One region of the Streptomyces sp. NPDC002734 genome, then DNA from elsewhere that is predicted to be linked to it. Evidence: riboswitches for the same ligand, from Rfam matches in the RefSeq annotation. Region 1 holds a riboswitch; each other region holds the start of a gene.
What was found. Region 1 has a riboswitch for cyclic di-AMP ahead of ABT026_RS09035 (transglycosylase family protein). Riboswitches for the same ligand answer to the same signal wherever they lie in the genome.
Positions count from the first base shown of each region.

Region 2: linked by a shared signal. The riboswitch ahead of ABT026_RS11140 (M23 family metallopeptidase) and the one ahead of ABT026_RS09035 (transglycosylase family protein) in region 1 are both predicted to bind cyclic di-AMP.
Region 3: linked by a shared signal. The riboswitch ahead of ABT026_RS00335 (C40 family peptidase) and the one ahead of ABT026_RS09035 (transglycosylase family protein) in region 1 are both predicted to bind cyclic di-AMP.
Region 4: linked by a shared signal. The riboswitch ahead of ABT026_RS25540 (M23 family metallopeptidase) and the one ahead of ABT026_RS09035 (transglycosylase family protein) in region 1 are both predicted to bind cyclic di-AMP.

Region 1 is NZ_JBEOVU010000007.1:121,883-129,278, forward strand. It holds gene ABT026_RS09020 (nucleoside triphosphate pyrophosphohydrolase) at 1-413, shown strand, start outside; gene ABT026_RS09025 (cytochrome P450 family protein) at 585-1,940, shown strand; gene ABT026_RS09030 (transglycosylase family protein) at 2,077-3,297, shown strand; cyclic di-AMP (ydaO/yuaA leader) riboswitch at 3,539-3,707, shown strand; gene ABT026_RS09035 (transglycosylase family protein) at 3,712-4,410, shown strand; gene eno (phosphopyruvate hydratase) at 4,704-5,984, shown strand; gene ABT026_RS09045 (FtsB family cell division protein) at 6,248-6,757, shown strand; gene ABT026_RS09050 (DUF501 domain-containing protein) at 6,829-7,377, shown strand; gene ABT026_RS09055 (Ppx/GppA phosphatase family protein) at 7,374-7,396, shown strand, end outside.
Region 2 is NZ_JBEOVU010000009.1:181,327-188,722, forward strand. It holds gene ABT026_RS11115 (DEAD/DEAH box helicase) at 1-965, shown strand, start outside; tRNA gene ABT026_RS11120 (tRNA-Lys) at 1,107-1,179, shown strand; gene ABT026_RS11125 (dihydrofolate reductase family protein) at 1,252-2,400, shown strand; tRNA gene ABT026_RS11130 (tRNA-Met) at 2,450-2,523, shown strand; gene ABT026_RS11135 (PP2C family protein-serine/threonine phosphatase) at 2,656-3,789, shown strand; cyclic di-AMP (ydaO/yuaA leader) riboswitch at 4,024-4,163, shown strand; gene ABT026_RS11140 (M23 family metallopeptidase) at 4,175-5,215, shown strand; gene ABT026_RS11145 (aldo/keto reductase) at 5,309-6,253, shown strand; gene trmB (tRNA (guanosine(46)-N7)-methyltransferase TrmB) at 6,274-7,035, opposite strand; gene ABT026_RS11155 (NsdA family TPR-like regulatory protein) at 7,122-7,396, opposite strand, start outside.
Region 3 is NZ_JBEOVU010000001.1:80,492-87,887, forward strand. It holds gene guaA (glutamine-hydrolyzing GMP synthase) at 1-32, shown strand, start outside; gene ABT026_RS00320 (pyridoxamine 5'-phosphate oxidase family protein) at 125-610, opposite strand; gene ABT026_RS00325 (hypothetical protein) at 616-1,266, opposite strand; gene ABT026_RS00330 (hypothetical protein) at 1,489-2,772, shown strand; cyclic di-AMP (ydaO/yuaA leader) riboswitch at 3,062-3,221, shown strand; gene ABT026_RS00335 (C40 family peptidase) at 3,229-4,389, shown strand; gene ABT026_RS00340 (hypothetical protein) at 4,499-4,852, opposite strand; gene ABT026_RS00345 (C40 family peptidase) at 5,229-6,359, shown strand; gene ABT026_RS00350 (LuxR C-terminal-related transcriptional regulator) at 6,441-7,193, opposite strand; gene ABT026_RS00355 (ATP-binding protein) at 7,190-7,396, opposite strand, start outside.
Region 4 is NZ_JBEOVU010000033.1:55,854-63,249, reverse strand. It holds gene ABT026_RS25550 (M16 family metallopeptidase) at 287-1,642, shown strand; gene ABT026_RS25545 (M16 family metallopeptidase) at 1,639-3,027, shown strand; cyclic di-AMP (ydaO/yuaA leader) riboswitch at 3,255-3,424, shown strand; gene ABT026_RS25540 (M23 family metallopeptidase) at 3,438-4,190, shown strand; gene ABT026_RS25535 (GntR family transcriptional regulator) at 4,373-5,080, shown strand; gene ABT026_RS25530 (HPr family phosphocarrier protein) at 5,270-5,587, opposite strand; gene ABT026_RS25525 (bifunctional acetate--CoA ligase family protein/GNAT family N-acetyltransferase) at 5,675-7,396, shown strand, end outside.

The sequences.
Region 1 (7,396 bases):
AGGAGGACGACGAGGAACCGTTCTCCGTGGACGACGTGGCGGGCGGGCTGGTCGCCAAGCTGATCCACCGGCATCCGCACGTCTTCGGCGAGGAGTCCGCGGCGACGCCGGAGGAGGTCGAGGAGCACTGGCTGCGGACCAAGGCGGTCGAGAAGCAGCGGTCCTCGGTCACCGAGGGCGTGCCGATCGGGCAGCCGGCGCTGGCGCTCACCGCGAAGCTGGCGTCGCGGGCCCGCAAGGCGGGGCTCGACGCGGCCCTCCCGGCGGGTGAGGGCGTCGGCTACGAACTCCTGACCCTCGCCGTGCGCGCCGAGGAGGCGGGCGTCGACCCCGAGTCGGCCCTCCGCGCGGCCGCCCGCGCCTACCGCGACGCCATCCGCACCGCCGAGGCGGCGGCTGCCGCGGGCCTCTGACCCACCGGGCCCCGCCCTGGGCCGTCATGCCGCCGCGGCGGGAGCACCGCGGAGGCGGCACGACCGCCCGCGGGGTCGCCGGCCCCGGTCGGCCGGACCCGGCGTGAGCCGGTGGGACGGGGAGCGCAGGTCCCGTGCGGGGGAGGGGGCCCCGCCGCGTACCGTCGTGGGGTGAACGAGCCGCACCAGACGCCCTCCACCCCGCAGACCCCGCACGCCCCGCAGACGCCGCACGCCCCGCGGACCCCGCCCGCCCCGGAACTCTTCACCTGGGAGTTCGCGACCGACCCCTACCCCGCCTACGCCTGGCTCCGTGAGCACGCCCCCGTGCACCGCACGCGGCTCCCCAGCGGGGTGGAGGCCTGGCTGGTGACCCGGTACGCCGACGCCCGGCAGACCCTCGCCGACCCGCGGCTGTCGAAGAACCCCGCGCACCACGACGAGCCCGCGCACGCCCGGAACCGGACCGGCATCCCGGGCGAGCGCAAGGCGGACCTGATGACGCATCTGCTGAACATCGACCCGCCGGACCACACCCGGCTGCGCCGCCTGGTCGCCAAGGCGTTCACCCCGCGCCGGGTCGCGGAGTTCGCGCCCCGCGTGCAGGAGCTCACCGACACCCTGATCGACGGCTTCGCCGCGCGCGGCAGCGCGGACCTGATCCACGACTTCGCGTTCCCGCTCCCCATCTACGCCATCTGCGACCTGCTCGGCGTCCCGCGCGAGGACCAGGACGACTTCCGGGACTGGGCGGGCATGATGATCCGCCACGGGGGCGGCCCGCGCGGCGGCGTGGCGCGCTCGGTGAAGAAGATGCGCGGCTACCTCGCCGAGCTGATCCACCGCAAGCGCGCCGCCCTGCCCGCGCAGCCGGCGCCCGGCGAGGACCTGATCTCCGGTCTGATCCGCGCCTCGGACGAGGGGGAGCACCTCACCGAGAACGAGGCCGCCGCGATGGCGTTCATCCTGCTGTTCGCCGGCTTCGAGACGACGGTCAACCTGATCGGCAACGGCGCCTACGCGCTGCTCACCCACCCCGCCGAACGCGAGCGGCTCCAGCGCTCGCTGGCCGCGGGGGACGAGTCCCTCCTGGAGACCGGCGTCGAGGAACTGCTGCGCTTCGACGGCCCCGTGGAGCTGGCGACCTGGCGGTTCGCGACCGAGGAGCTGACTCTCGGCGGGCAGCGGATCGCGGCCGGCGATCCGGTCCTGGTGGTGCTGGCCGCGGCGGACCGGGACCCCGAGCGGTTCGCCGAGCCGGACACCCTGGACCTGTCCCGCCGCGACAACCAGCACCTGGGGTACGGGCACGGCATCCACTACTGCCTGGGCGCCCCGCTCGCCCGGCTCGAGGGCCGCGCCGCGCTCGCGACCTTGCTCACCCGTCTGCCTGACCTCCAACTCGGCGCTGCGCCCGAGGAGTTGCGCTGGCGCGGCGGTCTCATCATGCGTGGCCTGCGGACTCTTCCGGTCGAGTTCACTCCCGAGCCGGGACCAAGTGGAAGCAATAGTTCGACAGTTCTGTGATGTTCGTGTGTTCTGTGCGACATCGAGTTGTGACGAACGATGATCACCGGCTACGTTCCCGCACAGACGTGACGACCCCGCCGGCGCGGTGCCGGACGTGGTCGCGCGCCCACAGCAGTCGACGAAAGGCATCCGCATGCTCTCCGGAAACGGTCGTCACCGCCGCCCCCGTCAGGCGCCGGCGGTCGTCGTCGCAGCCGGCGTGACCGGGTCCGCCCTCGCCCTGCCGCTCTTCGCGGCCACCGGCGCGAGCGCGGCCGACGGGGCGACCTGGGACCGGGTCGCCGAGTGTGAGAGCGGAGGTGCCTGGAGCGCCGACACCGACAACGGGTTCTTCGGCGGTCTCCAGCTCACCCAGGACCAGTGGGAGGGCAACGGCGGCCTGTCGTACGCCTCCAACCCGGCCGAGGCGAGCCGTTCGCAGCAGATCGCCGTGGCCGAGCGCATCCTCGCCGAGCAGGGCGCGACCCCGTGGCTCGCCTGTGGCGCGATGAACGGTCTGCGCGAGAACGCCCCCGCCGCCCAGGTGGACACCGGCGTGGACGCGCTGCGCACCGGCGACGTGACGGACTCCGGCTCCTTCGACGGCTCGGCCTCCGGCTGGGGGTCCGCCGGCGGCGACCGCACCGGCGGTTCCGGCGCCGGGCGCGCGGACGAGGCGCGCGGCTCCGGCTCGGCCGAGGCGGCCGGCGACGCCGACCAGGGGATGCTCCGGGGCGCGGGTCACGGCCTCTTCCCGGGCGCCGACTACGCGCCGGCGGACGGCGGGTCCCTGGACCTCGGCCAGGAGGCCGGGCAGGACGAGGGACTGGACCTCGGCGAGGACCTGGGCCTGGTCGACACCGGCACCGGCGCCCCCGTCGTCCCGGACCTGCCCGAGGTCGGCGGCGGCGACGCGGGCGAGCACGGCGGCGGCCAGTCCGGCGACCACGGCGACACCGGCAACGGCACCGGCGAGGGCAAGGGCGACGCGGACCAGGAGGAGACCGGCGACACCGGCTCGTCCGACGAGGACGCCCCGCTGTTCGACGGCGAGGGCGACCCGCTGTTCGGGGACGACACCCCGCTCTTCGGCGACGACGCCGCCACCCAGGAGGACTCCGAGGCCTCCTCCGGCTCCGGCCGCCACCGCGGCACCAGCGCCGAGGAGAGCACGCAGAGCACGAGCGGCTCCTCGGGCCGCCACGCGGCCCCCGCGGGCACCTACACCGTGAGGGCCGGCGAGAGCCTCGTCTCCATCGCCAAGTCGCAGGACGTACAGGGCGGCTGGCGCGCCCTGTACGAGGCCAACAAGGACCTGATCGGGGACGACCCGGACCGTCTGGTGGCGGGCACGAAGCTGTCCCTCCCCGCCTGAGCCGGGCCGGGGACGGCAGGGGACGAGACGATCAGGCAGGGTGAAAGCCGGGCAAAATCGGGGGAGTTACCCACCCTTTCGTCCTGGAATGTCTGATTCCGGAGAAGTGAGAGATGGGTCTCAGAAGCCCTGATCGTCTTTGAAATCCCGGCCTGGGCGTGGCTAACGTCGAACCGCTCGCTCCAGCGGGCCCCGGCGGCCGTCACGCCTAATCCTGCCAACGGCCGTACGGGACATGTCGTCGCGTCATGCGCCGTAGGCAGGAGCGGGGGAACCAGGTAAGCGCCGTGTCCGGCAGCGAGATCGCCGGACCGGCTAGGGGTGAAGCCGTGCACCGGGAGGTGCGCGGCCGGGCGACCCTCATAGCCCGAACCCGACAGCTCACCTCGCAGGCGTCGGTGAGGGGATACCTCCATGTCGTTTTCCTGCCAGGGCAAGCACCGTCGCCCCTCCAAGGCCAAGCGCGCCATCGCCGTCGCCGGTCTCACCGGCGCCGTCGTGGCCGCCCCGCTGATCACCGCGGGCACCGCCTCGGCCGCCACCGAGTCCGAGTGGGACGCCGTCGCCCAGTGCGAGTCGGGCGGCGACTGGTCCATCAACACCGGCAACGGGTTCTACGGCGGTCTGCAGTTCACCAACCAGACCTGGGCCGGCTTCGGCGGCACCCAGTACGCCGCCCAGGCCAACCAGGCCACCAAGGCCCAGCAGATCGAGATAGCCGAGAAGGTCCTCGCCGAGCAGGGTCCGGGCGCCTGGCCGCACTGCGGCGTCGGCCTGTCCAGCTCCCCGTACCAGGGCGGCGCCGCCGAGGCCCCCGCCCAGGAGCAGGCCCCGCAGCAGGAGGCCGCCCCGGCCCCCGCGCCGAAGGCCGAGAAGCCTGCCCAGCCCGCCAAGGCCGAGAAGCCGAAGAAGGCCGAGAAGGTCACGACGCCCACCGGCAAGAAGGTGCTGAAGGGTGACGGCGAGTACAAGGTCCGCAAGGGCGACTCGCTCAGCCGGATCGCCGAGAAGCACCACACCAAGGGCGGCTGGAAGAAGCTGTACAAGCTGAACAAGGACGTCGTCCAGAACCCGCAGCTGATCTACCCGGGCCAGATGCTCCACCTGAGCTGACCCGCCGGGCGGCGGGCTCCACCCGAGCCGGCCGCCCGCCCCCGTGACAGCCCCGCCCCCGTGTTGCGTGATCCGCGCACGGGGGCGGGGCATTTGCACGCAATACGTCCGCCCACTTTTTGTTTCGGGTCGGAACAATTAATCTCCTGTTACCCCTCCGTAGAGGGGGCGACCGGCTGGCCGATCCCGTCCGGCCGGTTAGGCTCGGTCTCGCAGAGCCACGGAGGCTGTGCACCCCGTGCCGGACCAGGTGGTCCGGCGCCACTCGCGTCACATCCCAGAAGGAGATGCTCGTGCCGTCCATCGACGTCGTCGTAGCCCGGGAAATCCTGGACTCCCGAGGCAACCCCACGGTCGAGGTCGAGGTCGGCCTCGACGACGGCAGCACCGGCCGTGCCGCTGTTCCGTCCGGCGCCTCCACCGGCGCCTTCGAGGCCATTGAGCTTCGCGACGGTGACAAGAACCGCTACCTCGGCAAGGGCGTGGAGAAGGCCGTCCTCGCCGTCATCGAGCAGATCGGCCCGGAGCTCGTCGGCTACGACGCCACCGAGCAGCGCCTGATCGACCAGGCGATGTTCGACCTGGACGCCACCGACAACAAGGGCTCCCTCGGCGCCAACGCCATCCTCGGCGTCTCCCTCGCCGTGGCCCACGCCGCCTCCGAGGCCAGCGACCTGCCGCTCTTCCGCTACCTGGGCGGCCCCAACGCGCACCTGCTGCCGGTGCCGATGATGAACATCCTGAACGGCGGCTCGCACGCCGACTCCAACGTGGACATCCAGGAGTTCATGATCGCGCCGATCGGCGCCGAGTCCTTCTCCGAGGCCCTGCGCTGGGGCACCGAGGTCTACCACACCCTCAAGAAGGTGCTGAAGACCAAGGGCCTGGCCACCGGCCTCGGCGACGAGGGCGGCTTCGCCCCCAACCTCGGCTCCAACCGCGAGGCGCTGGACCTGATCCTCGAGGCGATCAAGGAGGCCGGCTACACCCCCGGCCAGCAGATCGCCCTCGCCCTCGACGTCGCCGCCTCCGAGTTCTACAAGGACGGCAAGTACCTCTTCGAGGGCAAGGAGCGCTCCGCCGCCGAGATGACGGAGTACTACGAGGAGCTCGTCGCGGCCTACCCGCTCGTCTCCATCGAGGACCCGCTGTTCGAGGACGACTGGGACGGCTGGAAGACCATCACCGACAAGCTGGGCGACAAGGTCCAGCTCGTCGGCGACGACCTCTTCGTCACCAACCCGGAGCGCCTGGGCCGCGGCATCGAGGAGGGCGCCGCCAACGCCCTGCTGGTGAAGGTCAACCAGATCGGCTCGCTGACCGAGACCCTGGACGCCGTCGAGCTGGCCCAGCGCAACGGCTTCAAGTGCATGATGTCCCACCGCTCCGGCGAGACCGAGGACGTCACCATCGCCGACCTCGCCGTCGCCACCAACTGCGGCCAGATCAAGACCGGCGCCCCGGCCCGCTCCGAGCGCGTCGCCAAGTACAACCAGCTGCTGCGCATCGAGGAGATCCTCGACGACGCCGCGGTGTACGCCGGCCGCAGCGCCTTCCCGCGCTTCAAGGGCTGACACCCCGGCCCCCGGGCCGCGACGCCCGACCGTGCCCCCGGAGCTCCGGCTCCGGGGGCACACCCTTGTCCGTGTCCCGCGGGCCCGCTGCCTGCCCCGCTGCGCGCGGCCGCGCCCCGGCGTCACGTACCGTGTGCGGGGAAGAAGACGCGGGACGGCCGCCAGGACGCTCACGCGGCACAGCAGGCGCAGGCGCAGAGGCACGTACGCACAGCAGGCACGCAGGCAGGCACACGGCACGCCGACGGGGAGGCGCGGAGAAGATGGCGCAGAACCGGGACCGGTTCTCCACGACCACCCGGCTGCGGCTGCTCGGTGAGCAGACCGCCGCCCGCGTCTACCGCTCCCAGACCCGCCGCCAGGCCCGCCGCTCCCGGCTGACCGGCCGGGCCGCGCTGCTCGCCCTGGTGCTGTGCACCCTGATCGTCGCCCTGGCCTACCCGACCCGGCAGTACGTCTCCCAGCGCGCCGAGATCGCGAAGCTGGAGGAGGAGCGCGACGCCGCCCGCGAGCGGGTGGAGGACCTGCGCGACCTCAAGGCGCGCTGGAAGGACGACGCCTACGCCGAGCAGCGGATCCGCGAGCGGCTGCACCAGCTGCGGCCGGGCGAGACCGGGTTCACCGTGCGCGGCGCCGCCTCGGCGCCGCGGCAGGACGCCGGGCGGCCCACCGCGGACCGCCCCTGGTACGACATCCTGTGGGAAGACGTCGACGAGGCGGACACGGCGGACGGGACGGCCCGGGCCGCCGGCCGCGCGGACGCCGCCCGCTGACGACCGACCGCGCGGACGCCCGCTGACGACCGACCGCCCCACCATCAGAGCGAGAGAGCAGAACCCCAGGCATGGAAACGCCCCCGCCGCCCACCGAGCGCACCGAGCCCACCGACGCGGACGTCGAGGCGTTCCAGCTCCAGCTGGGCCGTCCCCCGCGCGGGCTGCGCGCCATCGCGCACCGCTGCCCCTGCGGGCAGCCGGACGTCGTGGAGACCGCGCCGCGACTGCCGGACGGCACGCCCTTCCCGACCACGTACTACCTGACCTGCCCGCGCGCCGCCTCCGCGATCGGCACGCTGGAGGCGGACGGCGTGATGAAGGAGATGACCGAGCGCCTCGCGTCCGACCCGGAGCTCGCCGCCGCCTACCGCGCCGCCCACGAGGACTACATCCGGCGCCGCGACGAGATCGAGGTGCTCCAGGGCTTCCCCAGCGCGGGCGGCATGCCCGACCGGGTCAAGTGCCTGCACGTCCTGGTCGCGCACTCCCTGGTGGCCGGTCCGGGCGTCAACCCGCTGGGCGACGAGGCCATCGCCCTGCTGCCCGAGTGGTGGCGCAAGGGCCCCTGCGTGACGCCGCAGGGCTGCGCCGCGCCGGAGGAGGGGGAGGCGCAGTGACCCGGGTCGCCGCCGTCGA
Region 2 (7,396 bases), on a different contig from region 1:
CCAAGGAGCTGGAGCGTCTGCAGCGCCGCGCCGCCGAGCTGCGCGACGAGGCCGACCGCCTCACCGCCCGTGCCGCCCGCGAGCGCGGGGACGACCCGGAGGCCGCGCTGGCCGAGGCCGCCGTCGTCCGTGAGGCCGCGGAGGCCACCGAGGCCGCCGCCGTCTCCGTCCCGGAGCAGCCGAGCGCCCAGCAGGTCGACCGCACCGAGCGCGAGGACCGCCCGCAGCGCCGTGACGACCGCGGCAACGACCGTGGCGACCGTCCGTTCAACCGTGACGACCGCGGCGGCGACCGCGGTGGCCGTTCCTTCGAGCGTCGTGACGACCGCGGCGGTGACCGTGGTGGCCGTTCGTTCGAGCGTCGTGACGACCGGGGCGGCGACCGTGGCGGCTTCCGCCGCGACGACCGCGGTGACCGTGGCGGCCGTTCCTTCGAGCGCCGCGACGACCGTCCGTTCAACCGCGACCGCCGTGACGACCGGAGCGACCGCCCGTTCAACCGCGACGACCGCGGTGGCCGTCCGTTCAACCGTGACGACCGCGGCGGCGACCGTGGCGGCCGTCCGTTCGAGCGTCGTGACGACCGTGGTGGTTTCCGCGGCAACGACCGTGGCGACCGTCCGTTCAACCGTGACGACCGCGGCGGTGACCGTGGCGGCCGTCCGTTCGAGCGTCGTGACGACCGTGGTGGTTTCCGCGGCAACGACCGTGGCGACCGTCCGTTCAACCGTGACGACCGCGGCGGCGACCGTGGCGGCCGTCCGTTCGAGCGCCGCGACGACCGTGGTGGTTTCCGCGGCAACGACCGTCCGTTCAACCGTGACCGCCGTGACGACCGCCCGGGCTTCCGCGCCGGTGGCACCTCGGACCGTCCGTTCGGCCGCCGCGACGACCGTCGTGACGACCACCGCGGTGGCTCCTTCGGCCGCCGTGACGAGAAGCCGCGCTGGAAGCGCAACGGCTGACGCGCCCGCGCACACCGCCTGTGAGGGCCCGCACGACTCCGGTCGTGCGGGCCCTCCGCGCTTCCCGCGCGCCGCCGGCCCCGGATACCCGCTCGGACGGGAGGCCCCCTCCCGCTATGCTCGGGGAAGCAACATCACCCTGGGCCCTTAGCTCAATTGGCAGAGCAGTGGACTTTTAATCCATTGGTTGTGGGTTCGAGTCCCACAGGGCCTACTTCTGACGCGGCGCATGCGCCCGGCCGACCCCGGCCGGAGCATGCGCCGCGTCACGTCCCGGAGCCGCCCCATGCCGCACCCCTACGTCCTGCTCTCCGCCGCCGTCTCGCTCGACGGCTGCCTCGACGACACCGGCCCGGAGCGGCTGCTGCTCTCGGGCCCCGAGGACTTCGACCGGGTCGACGCGGTGCGGGCCGCGAGCGACGCGATCCTCATCGGGGCCGGCACCCTGCGCGCCGACGACCCGCGGCTGGTGGTCCGCTCGCCCGCACGGCGGGCCGCGCGCACCGCCGCCGGGCTTCCGGAGTTCCCGCTCAAGGTGCTCGTCACCGGTTCGGGTGAACTGGACCCGGCGGCCCGCTTCTGGCGCACCGGCGGCCGCAAGGCCGTCTACACCACGGACGGGGGCGCATCGCGGGCGCAGGAGGCGCTGCGTGGCCAAAAGGACGTCGAGGTGGTCCCGGTGGGACCGGAACTGGACTGGCGGGCCGTTCTGGAGCACCTCCACGCCGTCCACCGGGTGCGACGGCTGATGGTGGAGGGAGGCGGCAGCGTCCACACCCAGCTGCTGCGCCTCGGACTCGCCGACGAGCTCCAGCTGGCGCTGGCCCCGCTGCTGGTCGGCGAACCGGACGCGCCGCGGCTCTTCGGCCCGGGTGGCTATCCGCCGGGCCGCCTGCGGCTGGAGGAGACCCGGCCGGTGGGCGATGTGGTGCTCGCCCGCTACCGGCCGGTCGCCCCGGGCGCCGGCCCCTCGGTCTCCGCCGCCGACCGGTACTGGCTGGGCCTCGCCTGCGACCTGGCCGAGGAGTGCCCGCCGTCCCGCACCGCGTTCAGCGTGGGCGCGGTGGTGGTGGCCGAGGACGGGACCGAGCTGGCCCGCGGCCACTCCCGGGAGGGGGGCGACCCGGTGGTCCACGCGGAGGAGGCGGCGCTCGCCAAGATCGACCCGGCCGACCCGCGGCTGCCCGGGGCCACCGTCTACAGCAGCCTGGAGCCCTGTGCCCGCCGTGCCTCCCGGCCGGCCCCGTGCGCGCGGCTGATCCTCGACGCGGGGGTGCGGCGGGTGGTCACCGCCTGGCGGGAGCCCGACACCTTCGTGGCGGCCGCGGACGGCAGCGGGGTGCTGGCGGCGGGCGGCGTCCGGGTGGTGCTGCTGCCCGAGTACGAGGAGCGTGCCGTGCGGCCCAACCGCCACCTGTCCGGCGGGGCGACGTGAACCGATTCGCTTTTCCCCCGCGCCATGTCGTACAGTGAAGACACAACGACGCGGGGTGGAGCAGCTCGGTAGCTCGCTGGGCTCATAACCCAGAGGTCGCAGGTTCAAATCCTGTCCCCGCTACTGAAGACTCAGGGCCGGAATCCTTTCAAGGATTCCGGCCCTGAGTGTTTGTGTCGTGCTCTCCTTCCTCCGCTTCATCCGCCCGGAGGCCAGCGGTCGCCGCTTTCGCCCGGGCGCGGAACGATGGTCTCCATGCTGAGGCGAGGCGGACCGGTGGATCCGGAGATCGAGGAGGCCCTCGGGTCCGGCCGCCGGTGGTTCCACTACGCCCGCATGGTGCTGCGGGTGCTGCCGTTCATCGCCCTGGTACTCGGCCTGGTCTACGACGGCCTGACGCCGCCGGACGTGACCCCGGTGCCGTTCTTCGCCGCCGCCCCGCTCATCGCGGCCCCGCTCTACACCCTCCGGGCAACGGTGCTCATCGGACTGCTGGCCACCGGTTGCATCCTCACCATGGAACTGATCCGGGACGCGAACTCGCCGGCGCTGCTGGCCACCGAGCTGTTCACGGTGGTCGTCGTCTCGGTGCTGTCGTGCGTGATGAACACCGCGGTGCACCGGGTCGACCTGCGCCTCGCGTCCGCCCGGCAGATGGCCGAGGCGGCGATGCGAGCCGTGATGCCGCCGCCGCAGCGGCGGATCGGCGCCCTGCGGATCGCCTCGCGGTACGAGGCCGCCCTCCAGGAGGCGAACATCGGCGGCGATCTCTACGCCGTGCACGACACCCCGCACGGGGTGCGGATGGTGCTGGGGGACGTGCGCGGTAAGGGGATGGAGGCCGTGGCCGCGGTCGCGGTCGTCGTCGGCGCCTTCCGCGAGGTGGCGGAACGGGCCGACAGCATCGAGCAGGCCGCGGAACACATGGAACAGGCGGTGGTGCGTGAGCGGGACCGACGGGCGGTGGAGCTGGAGCAGCAGGAGGGCTTTGTGCCGGCGGTGTTCGCCGAGTTCTCCCAGGACGGCCGGAGCGTGTCGATCGTCAACCACGGTCATCCGCCGCCGCTGCTGCTGGAGCCGGGGGCGCCGCCGCGGTTGCTGGACCCGGGGGAGGCCGGGAGTCCGCTCGCCCTCTCGGAGCTCACCGGGCCGCCCCGACCCGGACCGCCCGTTCCGCTGCGGCCGGGCGCCACGGTGCTCTTCTACACCGACGGCCTGACCGAGGCGCGGGACGAGGAAGGTGTGTTCTACGACCCGGTCGCGCGGCTGGAGGGGCGGGACTTCCGAGAGCCGGAGGACCTTCTGCAGTTCCTGTCCGAGGACGTGGCCCTGCACTCCGGGGGAGACGTCGAGGACGACATGGCCCTGCTCGTCGTACGGACCCTGTGACCGGCCGGAACACGGCAGCGGCACCCGGTACGCAGGGGGACCCCGGTGTAACGATCAAGCCAAGGCGGCGGTGGCCGTGTGACCGAAGCCATGTCCGTTTCGCCCTGATGAACCTCCATAGGTTCGGGCCACAGGGTCGGACGATGTGAAGGAACGGCTTGGAAATGAGCCACCGCTTCTATTAACGTTCGATAACGCAGCGCGCGGCTGTCCCAGCCGTCACAAGCGACGGCTCCGTGCGCTCTGCCGAATCCCGTAAGGGAACCGGGGAACCACTTTCCGGGGTGAATCGGGCGTATCTCCGTATACGCGCGTAGGAGACCTTCCCGCTCCGAACCCGTCAGCTAACCCGGTAGGCGAGACGGAAGGAAAGGAGCGCGCCCCCGTGGCGTCCAACCCCCCTGCCCCTGAACTGCCCTTCGTGCCGAGCCAGCGTGCGGCCGCCGACGCGTACGGTCCCGCCGGATTCCCCGGCGAGGGCTCCTTCGAGGAGTGGAACCCCAGCGAGGGGACGGTCTCCAGAGGCCGTCACCGGGTGACCAAGCAGCGGGGCCTGGCCCGCAGTTCCACCGTCCTCGGCGTCGGTGTGATCGCCGCCGTCGGCGCGGGCGGCATGGCCACCGCCGCGCCCGGCAAGGCCCCGGTGCACATCACCATGCCGCAGATGCCGTCGCTGGACCCGGTCACCTCCCTGCTTCCCGGCGGCGACGAGACCGAAACCGCGGCCGCCGAGCAGGCCCCCAGCGTCCTCGGCGAGATGGGCGTGGGCGTCGCCCCGGCCGAGACTCCGTCCTCCGCCGACGCCGGCGAGGCGCTGCGCACCCGCATCATGGCGCAGGCCGCCCAGCAGGAGCAGGAGGCCGAGACGCAGGCCGCGCTGGAGGCCCAGGAGGCCGCCGCCCAGGCCGCCGCCGAGAAGGCGGCCAAGGAGAAGGCGGAGGCGGAGGCCCGTGAGGCCGCCGCCGAGAAGGCCGAGGAGGAGGCCAAGGCCAAGGCCGAGGCCGAGCGCATCGCCAAGCTGGCGGCCAGCTTCGTCTCGCCGGCGTCCTCCTACACGATCACCTCCACGTACATGCAGGCCGGCTCCATGTGGTCCTCCGGCTACCACACGGGCCTGGACCTCGCGGCTCCCACCGGCACGCTGCTGAAGGCCGTCCACACCGGCACCGTCACCGAGGCCGGCTGGGCCGGCTCGTACGGCTACCGGACCATCCTCACCCTCGAGGACGGCACCGAGCTCTGGTACTGCCACCAGTCCTCGATCAACGTCAGCGTCGGCCAGAAGGTGACCACCGGCGACGTCATCGGCCGGGTGGGCGCGACCGGCAACGTCACCGGCCCGCACCTGCACCTCGAGGTGCACCCGGGCGGCGGCGACGGCGTCGACCCGATGGCCTGGATGGCCGCGCGCGGCGTCAACCTCTGACGAACGCCGGTTCCCTCCCCCCGCTTTCGAACAGATGCGGTCGGCCGGCGGCGCGTCGGAATGCGCCGCCGGCCGGACGCGTTGGTGACCGTCATGAGTGAACTGCGCAAGCTGGGTACGTCCGGCCTCGAGGTGTTCCCGCTCGCCCTCGGCGGCAACGTCTTCGGATGGACCGCCGACGAGCGGGAGTCCTTCGCCGTCCTCGACGCGTACACCGCGGCGGGCGGCAACTTCGTCGACACCGCCGACTCGTACTCCGCCTGGGTGGAGGGCAACGAGGGCGGCGAGTCGGAGACCGTCATCGGCAGGTGGCTCAAGGCCCGGGGCAACCGCTCCGAGGTCGTGGTCGCCACCAAGGTGAGCCAGCACCCGCAATACCGCGGGCTGTCCGCCGCCAACATCAGGGCGGCGGCGGAGGCTTCGCTGCGCCGGCTGGGCACCGACCACATCGACCTGTACTACACGCACTTCGACCAGCCCGAAACGCCGGTCGAGGAGATCCTGCTCGCCCTCGACCAACTGGTCCGCGAGGGCAAGGTGCGGGCGATCGGCGCGTCCAACATCACCGCCGAGCGGCTCCAGGAGTCGCTGGACTTCTCCGAGCGCGAGGGCTTCGCCCGCTACGCGGTCATCCAGCCGCACTACAACTTGGTCTCCCGGGACACCTACGAAGGCCGTCTGCGCGATGTCGCCGAGCGGGCGGGGCTGGCCGCCGTGCCGTACTACGCGCTGGCGTCCGGCTTTCTGACCGGCAAGTACCGCCCGGGGACGACCGTGGACAGTCCGCGGGCGACCGGAGCGGCCCGGCACCTGGAGAGCGGGCGCGGCCTGCGCGTCCTGGCCGCCCTCGACGAGATCGCCGAGGCACACGGCGCGTCCCCGGCCACGGTGGCCCTGGCCTGGCTGGCCGCCCGCCCGACGGTGGTCGCGCCGATCGCCTCCGCCCGCACGGTGGACCAGCTGCCCGCCCTCACGGCGGTCGCCGGCCTGCGGCTCACCGACGAGGAGACGGCCCGGCTGGACGCGGCCTCCGACTGATCCGCCGTGCCGCCGGTTCCTCAGACCCGGCGGAAGAGCAGGTCGCGCACGACGTGCCCCTTGTCCAGCCCCTGACCCTCGAACCGGGTGATGGGACGGAACTCCGGCCGGGGCGCGAAGTGCCCGTCGGGCTGCGTGTTGGCGAAGCGGGGGTGCGCGGTCAGCACCTCCATCATCTGCTCCGCGTACGGCTCCCAGTCCGTGGCGCAGTGCAGCACCGCGCCCGGGCGGAGCCGGTCGGCGGCCAGGTCCAGGAACTCGGGCTGGATCAGCCGCCGCTTGTGGTGCCGCTTCTTGGGCCAGGGGTCGGGGAAGTAGACGCGCAGCCCGGCCAGCGCGTCGGGCGTGAGCATCTCGCGGAGCAGGATGATCGCGTCGCCGTTGGCCACGCGGACGTTGCCGAGTCCGCTCCTCTCGGCGAGGCTCAGGAGGTTGCCCTGGCCCGGGGTGTGCACGTCCACCGCGAGGATGTTGGTCGCCGGGTCGTCGGCGGCCATCTGCGCGGTGGCCTCGCCCATGCCGAAGCCGATCTCCAGCACGACGGGGCGGTCGTCACCGAAGAGCTCGGTGAGGTCCAGGGTGCGGCGGCCGTCGATGTCCAGGCCCCACCGGGCCCAGAGCCGCTCGATGGCGTCGGCCTGGCCGGTGGTCACCCGGCTGCGGCGGGGCTGGAAGCTGCGGATGCGGCGCTCGTGGTGGGAGCCGGCCGGATCGGGCTGCGGTCCGTCCGGGAACCGGGGGGTCCGGGCGGGGCGGCGGCTGGGGTTCGGGGCGTCAGACACAATGCCCCGATTCTACGGCGCACCGCTCCTTCGCCCCGCTCCCACCACCCCCGGTACGGGCGCCGCCGTGCCGGGGGCGACGGAGGTCAGGCCGGGGTGCCGAGGAGAGGGCGGGCGCGTTCGCGTAACTCCACAACCCGCGGTTCGTCGCCGTACGGCTCGAGCCGGGTGAGCAGGTCCTTGACGTACTCCGTGGTGCGGGCGGACGAGATCCGCCCGGCCACCTCGACCGCGCGGACCCCCTGCTCGCAGGCGGCGTCGAGGTTGCCGGACTCCAGTTCGGCCACCGCGGAGACCACCAGCCGCAGCCCGTGTGAGCGCACGAACTCCTCGGTGGGCTTGGACAGCGCCTGCTCGGTGA
Region 3 (7,396 bases), on a different contig from region 1:
CCAAGCCGCCGGGCACCATCGAGTGGGAGTGACCTCTCCCAGCACCGCGTGACGACGGGGCGCCGTCCGGACAGCCGGACGGCGCCCCGTCGTCGTGGTCACGCGCCGTGGTCACCCGTCGTGGTCACGTCCGGCGCACGCTGCGGAGCGGCTCGCCCGGCTTCCAGGTCTGCACGACCATGTACTCGTCGTTCTCCACGGACACCCGCACCACCTCCGTGAGGTCGACGCGGAACAGGTGGAAGGCGTCCGGGTCGGGCGGGGAGACCTCCCCGACGTAGCGGCTGCGGGCCTCGCCGTCCTCGACCGGGACCGCACGGCCGGCGATCCGCACGTCGCCGCCGCCCATCCCCACGCCCGGACCGGGATTGGCCTGGAGGTTGAAGCGCGGGTCGCGCAGCAGGTCCCGCGCCTTCAGCGAGCCCGGCATCATGCCGAGCCAGAGGTCACCGTCCAGGAACCGCACCTCGATGCCGGTGGTGCGGGGCGACCCGTCACGGCGGAGGGTGGCGAGGACGTGGTGGGTGAAGTCGCCGAACCGCTTCTCGACCACCTCGGCGAGTTCGGGTTCGGCCAGGGAGAACGCTGCCCAGTCGGTGATGCTCGTCATGGCCGTCAGTCTGCCTCCCCGCCGAAATCGCTCGGCACGCTCCGCGAAAAACCGGGCCGTCCGTCCTCCGCCAGGATCGGCACGCAGCCTGCGGCCCTCAGCCGACGGGCGAGGCGCCGGCGGCGGAGGCGGTTGCCCGCGATGCCGCCGTAAGGCATCAACAGCATCAGCAGCGCCGCGGAACCCATCACCGCGTACTCCCCGGTCGCCACCATCAGCAGCAGGATCGGCGCGGTCATGGCCCAGACGAGAGCCTGCCCACGGCGCAGGGGGAGCCGGGTCAGCACGTCGAACGTGACGTGGGCCCTGATCAGGTCGAGCTGCGCCTCCGGGTCCGGCCGTCGAGGCAGCCGGCCGGGCCGCAGCCCCGGCAGCATGCCGCCGGTGGCGGGCGGGAGAGTCGCCACGGTCGCCGCGGCACGCCGCCTCCCACCGGGCGAGTCGTCGCGGTGCAGCACGACGACGACCGGCCAGTTCATGATCCCGTTGCCGACCCGCACGTGGGAGTACCGGAACCCGTAGCACTCGGCGACATGGACCAGGGACGCCAGTGGTGCCGGGTGCGCGACCGGACGCGGGATCTCCACGCCGGCCGCTCCCACGGCGACCTGCCGCATCAGGTGCACGAGTCCGGGGTCGTCGAACAGGGAATACACCGGTGCCTCCGAACAAGTCGAAAATCTTGTGGCCAACCCGAGACCCGCGGCCCCCTGGGACGGTTGTGCAGGAAGAGGCCACGAGCGTGGCCTCTGGTTCCCCCGCACGCCCGCGCCGACGTGGGCCCCGGGGACCGGACGGGGCGGGCGGTACGGCACAATTCCCCTACTCGGCAGCGGAGTTGCCGTAGGGACGATCGGGTGCGGGAAGGCGGACACGGCGTGGCGGTGCAGGAGGCGAGGCAGGGCGCCGACGCGGCGAGGGACGCCCACGGGGGCGGCTGCACGTGCGGGGACTGCCCGCACGGGGCGCGTGCGGGGCATCGGAAGGCCGTGGCGGCCTTCCTCCACCAGCGGGACGAGTTCGCCGCGGGGAAGGGGCTGCCGGCCGCGGTCGCCCATTCGGCCTCCGCCTCCCGGCAGTGGGTCTCCGACGAGCTCACCCAGTCCGCGGCCGAGGTGGCCGAGCGGAGCCGGTCCGAGGGGCAGGCGTGGCTGGCCCGGCTGTGGCGGACCACGCTGTACGCGGTGTGGGGCGCGGCGGTGGTGCTGCTGCTGGTCCAGGCGCTCACCGCGATCGGCGCCGGCTGGACCGCGGCGCGCACGGCCGGACTGCTGGCCGCGCTGCTGACGGGCGCCGCGCTCTCCGCGGCCTCCTGGTTCCACCGCGACAAGGGCGGAGTGCTCGCCCCGGTGATCGGCGAGGACAACCGTCTGTCCACCTCCCGGGCGGTGGCCGCCGCGTGGGTGCTGTTCACCGCCTTCGCCGTGCTCACGCTGGCCGGTCAGCTGGCCGCCGCCTCCGGACACCGCAGGCGCGACGAGCTGATCGCGGGTCTGGATCTGGCCCGGGGCGCGGGCGTGGTGACGGTACTGGCCGTGGTCTGCGCCATCGCGGTGCTGGTCCGGCGGGTGGTGAGCCTGCGGGTGCAGGGCCAGCGGCTGCAGAAGGTCCGCGCCCACCGGCCCCGGGCCGCCGACCTGCTGACCGACGACTCCGGCCGGGGCAGCTTCGCCGACATCCAGTACGTGGCGATCTCCGCCGTGGCGCTGGTCTTCGGCCTGGTCCGGCTGGCCCGGCGCCCCGAGCAGCTGCCCGACCTGCCGTGGGGGCTGGCCGTCGTGGTGCTGGTGTCGGCGGCGACATACCTGGCGGGCAAGTACGCGGAGGGCGGGCGCGCGGTCGTCCTCTCCGTGGTGCGGGCGCGCGAGGCCGGTGACCTGGACGGTCCGATCCGCACCGGCGACGACATCGAGATCCGTGGCGCGGGCTTCGTCCCGCCCGGCGCGCAGAGCGCGGACCGGCTGTCGCGGATGGTCGTCCGGATAGGAGCGGTCAACGTCCACGTGCCGCTGGTCCCGGTCGCGGGCGGCTTCAGCAACCCGTCCGACACGGTGCTGACCGTCCCGGTGCCGGCCGACGTGGAACCCGGCCGGGTCGAGGTCCAGGTCGTGACGGCCGCGGGGCTGGAGACCAACAAGGTGGTCGTCGACATCACCGAGTGACCCGCCCGGCGCGCCGCGCGCGGGCTCCGCGTGGGCGCACGGCGCATGGTGCGCACAGCGATTGGTACGGGCGGCGCGTGATACGGGCGACGCGTGGTGTGGGCGGCGATTGGTACGGGCGGCGCGTCGATGGTGACCGCACGCCGCACATCCGTCACGCACCGCCACACTCACCCCAAGGTCACGAAAACGTATCGGGCATATCGAACACCGTCCTTCACAGGGACCCCACAGGTTGGCTAACGTGCCCGCGGGCCGTCCGATCCCGACCGGCGAACCTCGCCGGTCCGTGCGGCCCCCGCCGAGTCCGGCCGCGCGCCGGAGCCGGGGACCCGCACGCACCACCTGGGGTGAATCGGTCCGGCCGCCCCGCCGGACCGTAGGGCAATCCTTCCGGACGTCACGCCCGAACCCGACAGCTAACCCGGTAGGCGGGAGACGGAAGGAGTCGCCGCCTTGGCGTCGCACCGAAAGCCCCGCCCGGCGGGCCTGCTCGCGGGCATACGCACCCCCGCGCTGGCGACCGTCGCCCTCACCTCCGTGGCCCTGCTCGCCCAGACCGCCCAGGCCGCGCCGTCCGACCGCCCCGGCCTCGAAGAGGTGCAGGAGAAGGTCGACCGCCTCTACCGCCAGGCCGAGGCCGCCACCGAGAAGTACAACTCGGCCAAAGAGCAGAGCGAGAAGCAGCGCAAGGACCTGGACAAGCTGCTCGACGAGGTCGCCGAGCGCACCGAGGAACTGAACGAGGCCCGCGAGAAGCTCGGTTCGTACGCCGCCGCCCAGTACCGCTCCGGCACGGCCCTCCCCGACACCGCCACCTTCCTCCTCTCCGACGCGCCCCAGGACTACTTCGACCAGGCCCAGCTGATGGACCGCCTGACCGGTCGCCAGCAGGACGCCGTCGAGGAGTACGTGGAGAGACAGGCGGACACCGCCGAGAAGCGGCAGGAGGCCACCGAGAGCCTGGAGACGCTCAACTCCTCCGAGAAGAAGCTGCGCACCAGCAAGGCGACCGTCCAGAAGAAGCTCACCGACGCGCGTGAACTCCTGGCCGAGCTCACCGCCGAGGAGAAGGCGCGGCTCGCCGAGATCGAGCGGAAGAAGGAGGAGGAGGCTCGCCGGAAGGCGGAGGAGCTGGCCAAGCAGCAGGCGGCCGAGGAGAAGGCCCGCCAGGACGCGCTCGCCGAGCAGGAGGCCGAGGAGGCCGCCGGCGGCAGCGGCTCGGGTACCGGCTCCGGCGGGACCACGGAGGCCTCCACCTCACTGGGGCAGAAGGCGGTCGCCTTCGCCGAGGCGAAGATCGGTCTGCCGTACGTCTGGGGCGCGACCGGCCCGGACTCCTACGACTGCTCCGGCCTCACCCAGGCCGCCTGGAAGTCCGCCGGCGTGGACCTGCCGCGCACCACCTACGACCAGGTGAACGCCGGAACCACTGTCCCCGTCTCCGACGCCCGCCCGGGCGACCTGGTCTTCTTCTACGACGACATCACCCACGTGGGCCTCTACATCGGCGGGGGCATGATGATCCACGCCCCCAAGCCCGGCGCGTACGTGCGCGAGGAGTCGATCTACTACGACGGCGAGGGCTCCATCCACAGCATCGTCCGCCCCGCCTGACCGGGACGACCGAACGCGGACGGACCTACGCGGACGGCCCGCACGCTCGATGCGTGCGGGCCGTCCGCGTACCTGCCTCACCGGCGTCACCGGCCTCACCGGCGCCGGATCACGTCCACAGCACCGCGATGAAGATGTTCACCGTGGTCAGCGCGCCCACCAGGGCGAACTGCCCCTTGTCCACCCGCTCCTCGTCCCGCTTCACGTAGACCAGGCCGAGGATCACGATCAGCAGCAGCAGCTTGATGCCGATCTTGATGTGGTTGACCGAGCCGCCCTGGGCCTCGTTGAGGCCGACCAACACGATGCCGGTGACCAGCATGGTGAGGGCGCCGTGCAGCATGCCCGGGGTGAAGCGGGCGGTGCCCTGACCGATGGCCTTCATCTGATGGAAGAAGCCACCCAGGAGCGCGGCGATTCCGATGATGTGAAGACCGACGAATATGTGCAGGAGAACGTCCATGGCGGGGAGCCTAGCCACCGCCGTCGAGGGCCCCGGCAGCGGGCCGCCCGTAGCACCCCGCCCGCCACATCCGCCCCATAAGTATGCATTCGGTCATCCCGCCTCACGGTTCCACCAAGATCGAACCTGGGCCCGTCACCTCCACACACCATCGTGACTCTTTGCATTCATCTGCGCACAAACCGTTACCGGACGGTGACGTACCGGATTAGCGTCCTCCTCCAGGTGCCCGACTCCCCTCCGTCGTCCTGACCGGGACGGCGTCGGACACCCCATCGAAGGCTCCGGCGGCGGCCCGCCTCCCCTGTGCGGGTCGCCGCCGGATGCGTGACCGTCCCGCCCGGGGACGGGACGTACGGAAGGACTTGGACTCGACGTGGCAGCGCACCGCAAACCCCCACAGCACAAGCGGAGCGGCAGCAGGGCACGCTCCCTGCTCACCGCGGTTCTCGCGGGTGCGGCCGCGTCGGCGGGACTGGACGGAGTCGGACACGCGGCGCCGAAGCCGACTCCGGAGCAGGTGCGCGAAGAAGTCGACCGGCTCTACCAGGAGGCCGAGGCGGCCACCGAGAAGTACAACGGCGCGAAGGAGCGGACCCAGGCCGCCGAACGCCGCGTCGACAAGCTCCAGGACGAGGCGGCCCGCCGCACCGAGGACCTCAACGCCGCCCGCGAGTCACTGGGATCGGCCGCGGCCGCTCAGTACCGCTCGGGCAACGGCCTCGGCCCGACGATGCAGCTGGCGCTCTCCTCGAACCCGGACCGCTTCCTGCGGGACGCCGGAATGGCCGAGCGAGCCGGCGCCCTCCAGGCCACCGAGATCGCCTCCGTCTCCCGGCAGATGCACGAGCTGGACGAGGTGCGTGAGGAGGCCCGGACCGAACTGGAGAAGCTGCGGGACCAGCAGGAACGGGCGGAACGGCACAAGAGGACCGTCACCACGAAACTGACCAAGGCCCGCCGCCTGCTCTCCCAGCTCACCGCCGAGGAGCGCCGGCGCCTGGCCGCCCGGACCGGCGGCGGCACCGCCGAAGGCCCGTCCCGGCAGAGCGGCGACGGAACCGGGAACGGCAACGGCAACGGCAATGGCTCCGCGGCCAACGGCCGGCAGCCCTCGGGCGGATCGGGCGGTTCGGGCGGAAGGATCACCGCGCCCAACTCGCGCACCGCGGCGGCCATCGCCTATGCCCAGCGGAAGCTCGGCAGCCCGTACGTCTGGGGCGCCACCGGCCCCAACGCCTTCGACTGCTCAGGCCTCGTCCAGGCGGCCTACCGCTCCGCCGGCGTCTCGATCCCGCGCACCACCTACGCGCAGATCGGCGCCGGACAGCGCGTCACCCGGTCCCAGCTCCGCCCCGGCGACCTGGTGTTCTTCTACCCTGGCGTCACGCACGTGGGCATGTACATCGGCAACGGCAAGATGATCCACGCCCCCAACCCCTCGGCCCCGGTGCGCATCGCCCCGGTCGACGAGATGCCGTTCGCCGGAGCGACCCGGGTGGTGTGAGCCGGGGTGACGGGTCCAGGGGAGACGGGTCCGGGGCGACGGGTCCGGGGACGGGCTCGGGGCGACGGCCGGGCCGGGCCCTCACACCAGTCGCCGCGCCGTGGCCCAGCGGGTCAGCTCGTGCCGGTTGGACAGCTGGAGCTTGCGCAGCACCGCGGACACGTGGGACTCCACCGTCTTCACCGAGATGAAGAGCTGCTTGGCGATCTCCTTGTAGGCGTACCCGCGGGCGATCAGCCGGAGCACCTCCCGCTCCCGCTGCGTGAGGCGGTCCAGGTCCTCGTCGACCGGCGGGGCGTCCGTCGAGGCGAAGGCGTCGAGGACGAAGCCTGCCAGCCGGGGGGAGAAGACGGCGTCGCCCTCCTGGACCCGGAAGATCGAGGCGACCAGGTCGGACCCGGTGATCGTCTTGGTGACGTAGCCACGGGCGCCGCCGCGGATGACACCGATCACGTCCTCCGCGGCGTCGGAGACCGACAGGGCGAGGAACCGCACCGGACGCTCGACGTCGGCCGCCAGCCCCGCGCACCGGCGCAGCACCTCGACACCGCCGCCACCCGGCAGGTGGACGTCGAGCAGGACCACCTCGGGCCGGGTCGCGGTGATCACCTCGACGGCCTGGTCGACGTCGGCGGCCTCGCCCACCACCTCCACACCGGTGCGCTCCGTCTCGCCGATCTCGGCGCGCACCCCCGTGCGGAACATGCGGTGGTCGTCGACGAGCACGACCCTCACCCGGCGCCCGGTGTCCGGCGCGCCGCCCTGCTCGCCGCCGACACCCGCCGCCCCGCCGGCCGTGCCCTCTGCTCCGCTGGCTCCGGTCGCCTCGCTCATGACGTCTTCTCCGCCCTCTCCATCTCCAGTTCGACCTCGGTCCCCCCGTCGGGCGCGGCCCGAACCCGGGCCGTTCCGCCGTTGCGTTCCATACGGCCGATGATCGACTCCCGGACGCCCATCCGGTCGGCGGGTATCGCCTCGAGGTCGAAGCCGGGGCCTCGGTCGCGGACGGACACGAAGACCGTCCTCCCCTCCACCTC
Region 4 (7,396 bases), on a different contig from region 1:
CACGGCGGACGACGCCGACCGGTGGACGGCGCCCATCCCAGCACACCCGCGCGTCCCGGGGCGATCGGGGTCGCGGCCGCCGGAGCGGCCGTCCAGGCGGCGGGAGAAGCTCCCGGCGGGGCCACCGCGCGGCCGTCCAGGCGGCGGGAGAAGCTCCCGACGGGCCGGAGTGTCCCCGGATCGGGCGGCAATGTGACGTATCGGGAACCTCACGGCAACCGCCCTCGGTTGCATAGAGTGACAGGCAGTCCGGACATACAAGTTTCAGGCGAGCGAAGGGACGTACATGCCCATGGGTCACACGGCCACAGCCGAGGCAGGCTCAGGAGGCCTCACAGCTACCGAGCACCGCCTTGCCAACGGGCTCCGCGTGGTGCTCTCGGAGGATCACCTGACCCCGGTCGCCGCGGTGTGCCTCTGGTACGACGTCGGCTCCCGGCACGAGGTCCAGGGCCGCACCGGCCTCGCCCACCTCTTCGAGCACCTGATGTTCCAGGGTTCGGCCCAGGTGAAGGGCAACGGTCACTTCGAGCTGGTGCAGGGAGCCGGAGGTTCCCTCAACGGCACCACCAGCTTCGAGCGCACCAACTACTTCGAGACCATGCCGGCCCACCAGCTGGAGCTCGCGCTCTGGCTGGAGGCCGACCGGATGGGCTCCCTGCTCACCGCCCTCGACGACGAGTCGATGGAGAACCAGCGCGACGTCGTCAAGAACGAGCGCCGCCAGCGGTACGACAACGTCCCCTACGGCACGGCCTTCGAGAAGATCTTCGCGCTGGCCTACCCCGAGGGCCACCCGTACCACCACACCCCGATCGGCTCCATGGCCGACCTGGACGCCGCCACCCTGGAGGACGCCCGCGCGTTCTTCCGCACCTACTACGCGCCCAACAACGCGGTGCTGTCGGTGGTCGGCGACATCGACCCCGAGCAGACCCTGGCCTGGGTCGAGAAGTACTTCGGCTCCATCGCCTCCCACGACGGCAAGCCCGCCCCGCGGGACGGAGCGCTGCCGGAGGTCGTCGGCGGGGAGATCCGCGAGGTCGTCCGCGAGGAGGTCCCGGCCCGCGCCCTGATGGCCGGCTACCGCCTGCCCGAGGACGGCACCCGCGCCTGCGACGCCGCCGACGTGGCGCTGACCATCCTCGGCTACGGCGAGTCCTCCCGCCTCTACAACCGCCTGGTGCGCCGCGACCGCACCGCGGTGACGGCCGGATTCGGCCTGCTGCGGCTGGCCGGAGCGCCCTCGCTGGGCTGGCTGGACGTCAAGACCTCCGGCGACGTCGAGGTGCCGGTGATCGAGGCCGCCGTCGACGAGGAGCTCGCCCGGCTCGCCGCCGAGGGCCCGACGGCCGAGGAGATGGAGCGCGCCCAGGCGCAGCTCGAGCGCGAGTGGCTGGACCGCCTCGGCACGGTCTCCGGCCGCGCCGACGAACTGTGCCGGTACGCCGTCCTGTTCGGCGACCCGCAGCTCGCGCTGACCGCCGTGGAGCGGGTGCTGGAGGTGACGCCGGAGGAGGTCCAGGAGGTCGCCAAGGCCCGCCTGCGCCCCGACAACCGGGCGGTCCTGGTGTACGAACCGATCACTCCCGAGGGCGCGGACGCCGAAGGCGACGAGGACGAAGAGGAGGAGGCCAAGTGACCGACCTGGCCACCATGGAGTTCCACCCCCAGCCGCAGGCCGGCGAGCCCAAGCCGTGGGCGTTCCCCGCGCCCGAGCGCGGCGCCCTCGACAACGGCCTGACCGTCCTGCGCTGCCACCGCCCCGGCCAGCAGGTCGTGGCCGTCGAGGTGCTGCTGGACGCCCCGCTGGACGCCGAGCCGCTCGGCCTGGACGGCGTCGCCACCATCATGGCGCGCGCCTTCGCCGAGGGCACCGACAAGCACTCCGCCGAGGACTTCGCCGCCGAACTCGAGCGGTGCGGCGCCACGCTGGACATGCACGCCGACCACCCCGGCGTGCGGGTCTCCCTGGAGGTCCCCGCCTCCCGGCTGCCCAAGGCGCTGGGCCTGCTGGCCGACGCGCTGCGCGCCCCGGCGTTCGCCGAGGACGAGGTCTCCCGCCTGGTGCGCAACCGGCTCGACGAGATCCCGCACGAGCTGGCCAACCCGGCCCGCCGTGCCGCCAAGGAGCTGTACAAGGAGCTCTTCCCGGCGAACTCGCGGATGGCGCGCCCCCGTCAGGGCACCGAGGACACCGTCGAGAAGATCGACGCGGCCGCCGTGCGCGCCTTCTACGAGCGGCACGTCCGTCCGGCCACCTCGACCGCCGTGGTGGTCGGCGACCTCACCGGCGTCGACCTGGACGCCCTGCTGGCCGAGACGCTGGGCGCCTGGAAGGGCTCCCAGGCCGCCCCGCGCGCGGTGCCGGCGGTGACGTCGGACGACACCGGCCGCGTGGTGATCGTGGACCGTCCCGGCTCCGTCCAGACCCAGTTGCTGATCGGCCGCACCGGCCCGGACCGGCACGACCGGGTCTGGCCGGCCCAGGTGCTCGGCACCTACTGCCTGGGCGGCACGCTCACCTCCCGTCTGGACAAGGTGCTGCGCGAGGAGAAGGGCTACACGTACGGCGTCCGCGCCTTCGGGCAGGTCCTGCGCTCCGCCCCCGACGGTTCGGGCGCCGCGATGCTGGCGATCAGCGGCTCGGTGGACACCCCCAACACCGGCCCCGCGCTGCAGGACCTGTGGCAGGTGCTGCGCACCCTCGCCGAGGGCGGCCTGACCGACGCCGAGCGGGACACCGCCGTGCAGAACCTGGTGGGCGTGGCGCCGCTGAAGTACGAGACGGCCGCCGCGGTCGCCGGCACGCTGGCCGACCAGGTGGAACAGCACCTGCCGGACGACTTCCAGGCGACGCTCTATCAGCAGCTCGTCGCCACCGGCACGGTGGAGGCCACCGCGGCCGTGGTGAGCGCCTTCCCGGTGGACCGTCTGGTGACGGTCCTGGTCGGCGACGCCGCGCAGATCGCCGGCCCGGTGCGGGAGCTGGGCATCGGCGAGGTGACCGTGGTGAGCGCCGAGTAGCGGCCCGTTCAGGGCGGTTTCGGGCCCCGGTGAGCCTTACGGCCGCCGGGGCCCGCTTCGTTCGGTCCGGCGCCGGCTCGTCCGGGAGCCGTGCGATGCGCGTAGAAGGGTCCGGTTTGCCCTGTGGCGTGCGCTACAAAAGTCTTGATCCGTTTGTTATCCGATTGATCACCCAACTAGCTTCGATCCGGCTGCCCGCCACACCTGTGCTCCGCATCCGCGGCGCCGGGCAGTCATCGCCTAATCCCCGTACGGCGCGAGCCAGGGGAGCCGGGGACCCAACCGAGCGGTACCCCTGGGGTGAATCGGGCGCCTTCCGTCACGCGGGAGGAACCCGTAGGAGACCTTCCTGCTCCGAACCCGACAGCTAACCCGGCAGGCGAGAGGGAAGGAAAGGACTCAGCCACTTCATGGCGTTCAACTGCGCCCCCGGCAGGCACCGTCGTCCCGGCCGGACCAGCCGCACCACCGCCGGCCTGGCAGGCCTCGCCGCTCTCACCACCACCGGCGTCGTCGGCACCCTGGCCTCGCCCGCCGTCGCGGCGGAGGCCCCCGCCGAGACCACCGGCCTGCTTCCCGTCGTCACCATCGGCGACTCCGTCGCCGAGCAGATCGACGAGCAGGCCGAGGCCCAGGAGCGGGCCGCCGTCGAGGCCGCCGCCCGCGCCGCGGCCGCCGAGAAGGCCCGCGCCGAGCGTGAGGCCGCCGAGGAGCGCGCCGCCCGCGAGGCCGAGCGTGAGCGTCTCCGCCGCCTCAACATGTTCGTCAGCCCGATCGCCGGGTCCTACGTCTCCACCTCCTACCAGGCGGGCGGCGGCATCTGGTCCTCCGGCAGCCACACCGGCATCGACTTCCACGCCGCCTCCGGCACCCCGGTCCGCTCCGTGGGCCGCGGCACCGTCGTCGAGGCCGGCTGGGGTGGCGCCTACGGCTACCAGGTCGTCATCAAGATGCACGACGGCACGTACACCCAGTACGGCCACCTGTCCTCGGTCAGCGTGGCCGTCGGCCAGGCGGTCACCCCGGGCGCCCACATCGGCCGCTCCGGCGCCACCGGCAACGTCACCGGCCCGCACCTGCACTTCGAGGCCCGCACCTCCCCGGAGTACGGCAGCGACATCGACCCCGTCGCCTACCTCCGCTCCCACGGCGTGAACCTCTGACGTCACCCACGCGAAAGCCCCCCGCCCGGTTTCCGGGACGGGGGGCTTTTTCGTCGTTCCGTACGGTATCCGGGCGCACCGGGCGGCGGAGCGGCCGAAAATTCCCTCTCCCGTGCGACTTCCCGTCGGAAATTCACGCGCATTGCCTTAGAGTCGCCTTATTCATCGAGGCGGAGGTCGGCATGCGTATTCCCGCGCATTCGGTATGCACGGCGATCCGGGACGACATCGTCGCCGGGGTCCACGAGCGCGGGACCCGGCTGACCGAGGAACTCCTCGCCCGCCGCTACGGCGTCTCCCGCGTCCCGGTCCGCGAGGCGCTGCGCACCCTGGAGGCCGAGGGCTTCGTGGTCACCCGGCGGCACGCCGGGGCCTGCGTGGCGGAGCCGACCGAGCAGGAGGCCGCCGACCTGCTGGAGATGCGGCTGCTGCTGGAGCCGCTGGGCGCCGCCCGGGCCGCCCAGCGGCGTACCGAGGCCCACCTCAAGGTGCTCCGCGGCCTGGTCAGGCTGGGTCAGGAGCGGGCCCGGCGCGGATACGGGGATGAGCTGCGGTCGCTGGGCGGCTGGTTCCACGAGACGCTGGCCCAGGCCTGCGGGAGCGCCGCGCTGACCGCCACGCTCACCCAGCTGCGGCACAAGATCGCCTGGATGTACGCGCTCGATCCGCTGCCCGCGCCCGTGGAGACCTGGGCCGAGCACGGCGCCATCGTGGACGCCGTGGCCCGGGGCGACGGGGAGCGGGCCCGGCAGGTGACCGCACTGCACACCGAGCGCTCGACCGTGCTGTACCGGCTGCGCATTCCCGGTCAGAACCGCGGAGGCGCGGCGCGCACGGACAGCGTGAGGACCTCGCAACATGCCGTAAACATGAATGGCCTCCGTAATTAACAAGGGGGCCGTATACAAGAGGCGGGTGCGCGGGTGCAATTCCCGCTCCGTTGTTCGGTGCGCCCTTTCCGGGGTCGGCTCGGCAATTCTCGCCGTGCGGCCATTCGTGGGGTGCGATGCATTCGTGTTCCTGTTCGCGCGGGGTATTTCGCGCGCGGCGCGTTTCGACGGGCCCCGGTCCCGCCCCGCTCACAGCTCCGCCTCCCCCGGGCGCTCCGGACGGTCCACGGACAGCAGCTCCGCCAGGTCGCCGAGCACCTTCTCCGCGCCCCCGGCCCCCGCACCCGCCCCGGCGCCCTCGCAGGACAGCACCACCTCCTCGCCGCGGCGCACCCCCAGCCCCAGCACCCCGAGGATCGACGCGCCGTTCACCGGCCCCACCCCCGCGCCGTCCGCCCTGGCCACCCGCACCGGCAGCCCCGAGTCCTGCACGGCCCGCACGAAACGTGCGGCCGGCCGCGCGTGCAGACCGTCCGGCGCGGCCACCCTGACCCGGCGTTCGGGCATCTCCGGTACCTCCTGTCCTCACCGTCCGCGCGCGTCGCGCGCGTCACCACGCGCCCCGATCGGGGCCACGAGCCGTAGGCTTGCCGCATGCAGAGCCCGTCGGACCGTCACGAGTACCCCGCGCACTGGGAAGCCGACGTGGTGCTCCGCGACGGCGGCATCACCCACGTCCGGCCCATCACCGAGGACGACGCGGAACGCCTGGTCAGCTTCTACGAGCAGGTCTCCGACGAGTCGAAGTACCTGCGCTTCTTCTCGCCGTACCCACGCCTGTCCGCCAAGGACGTGCACCGGTTCACCCATCACGACTACGTGGACCGGGTCGGCCTCGCCGCCACCGTGGGCGGCGAGTTCATCGCCACCGTCCGCTACGACCGGGTCGACGCCGACGGCATGCCCGCCTCCGCGCCCGCCGACGAGGCCGAGGTCGCCTTCCTGGTCCAGGACGCGCACCAGGGCCGCGGGGTCGCCTCCGCGATGCTCGAGCACATCGCCGCGGTGGCCCGGGAGCGGGGCGTGCGCCGCTTCGCCGCCGAGGTGCTGCCGGGCAACACCAAGATGATCAAGGTGTTCACGGACGCCGGGTACGCCCAGAAACGCAGCTTCGAGGAGGGCGTGGTCCGCCTCCACCTCGACCTCGAGCCCACCGACCGCTCGCTCGCCGTCCAGCAGGCCCGTGAACAGCGCGCCGAGGCGCGCTCCGTGCGCCGGCTGCTCGCACCCGGGTCGGTGGCCGTGATCGGAGTGAGCCGCGCTCCGGGCGGCGTCGGCCGCGGCGTGCTGGAGCACCTGCGCGACGGCGGCTTCACCGGCGCGCTGCACGCCGTCAACGCCGCCTTCCCCGCGGACCTCGCCGACGTCGACGGCGTTCCCGCGTGCCGCTCGCTGGCCGAGATCGACGGACCCGTCGACCTCGCCGTGGTGGCCGTGCCGGCCGACCGGGTGCCCGAGGTGGTCGACGAGTGCGGGGCGCACGGGGTGCAGGGGATGGTGGTGCTCTCCGCCGGGTACGCCGAGCTCGGCCCCGAAGGGCTCGAGCGGCAGCGCCGACTCGTGCGCCGCGCCCGCGCGTTCGGCATGCGCGTGATCGGCCCCAACGCGTTCGGCGTGGTCAACACCGCCGACGGGGTCCGCCTCAACGCCTCCCTCGCACCCGAGATGCCGCGGGCCGGGCGGATCGGCCTGTTCACCCAGTCCGGGGCCATCGGCGTCGCCCTGCTCTCCCGCCTGCACCGGCGCGACGGCGGCGTCACCGGGGTCACCGGCGTGTCCACCTTCGTCTCGGCCGGGAACCGCGCCGACGTCTCCGGCAACGACGTGCTGCAGTACTGGTACGACGACCCGGAGACCGACGTCGCGCTGATGTACCTCGAATCCATCGGCAACCCGCGGAAGTTCAACCGCCTCGCGCGGCGCACCGCCGCCGCCAAGCCGCTGGTCGTGGTGCAGGGAGCCCGGCACAGCGGCGTGCCGCAGGGGCACGCCGTGCGCGCGACCCGGCTGCCGCACGACACCGTCTCCGCGCTGCTGCGCCAGGCCGGGGTCATCCGCGTGGACACCATCACCGAACTGGTCGACGCCGGGCTGCTGCTGGCCCGTCAGCCGCTGCCGGGCGGGCCGCGGGTGGCGATCCTCGGCAACTCCGAGTCGCTGGGCCTGCTCACCTACGACGCCTGCCTCGCCGAGGGCCTGGAGCCGCAGCGCCCGCTGGACCTCACCACGGCCGCGACCCCGGACGACTTCCACCGGGCGCTCTCCCGCGCACTGGCCGACCCGGGCTGCGACGCCGTGGTGGTCACCGCCATCCCG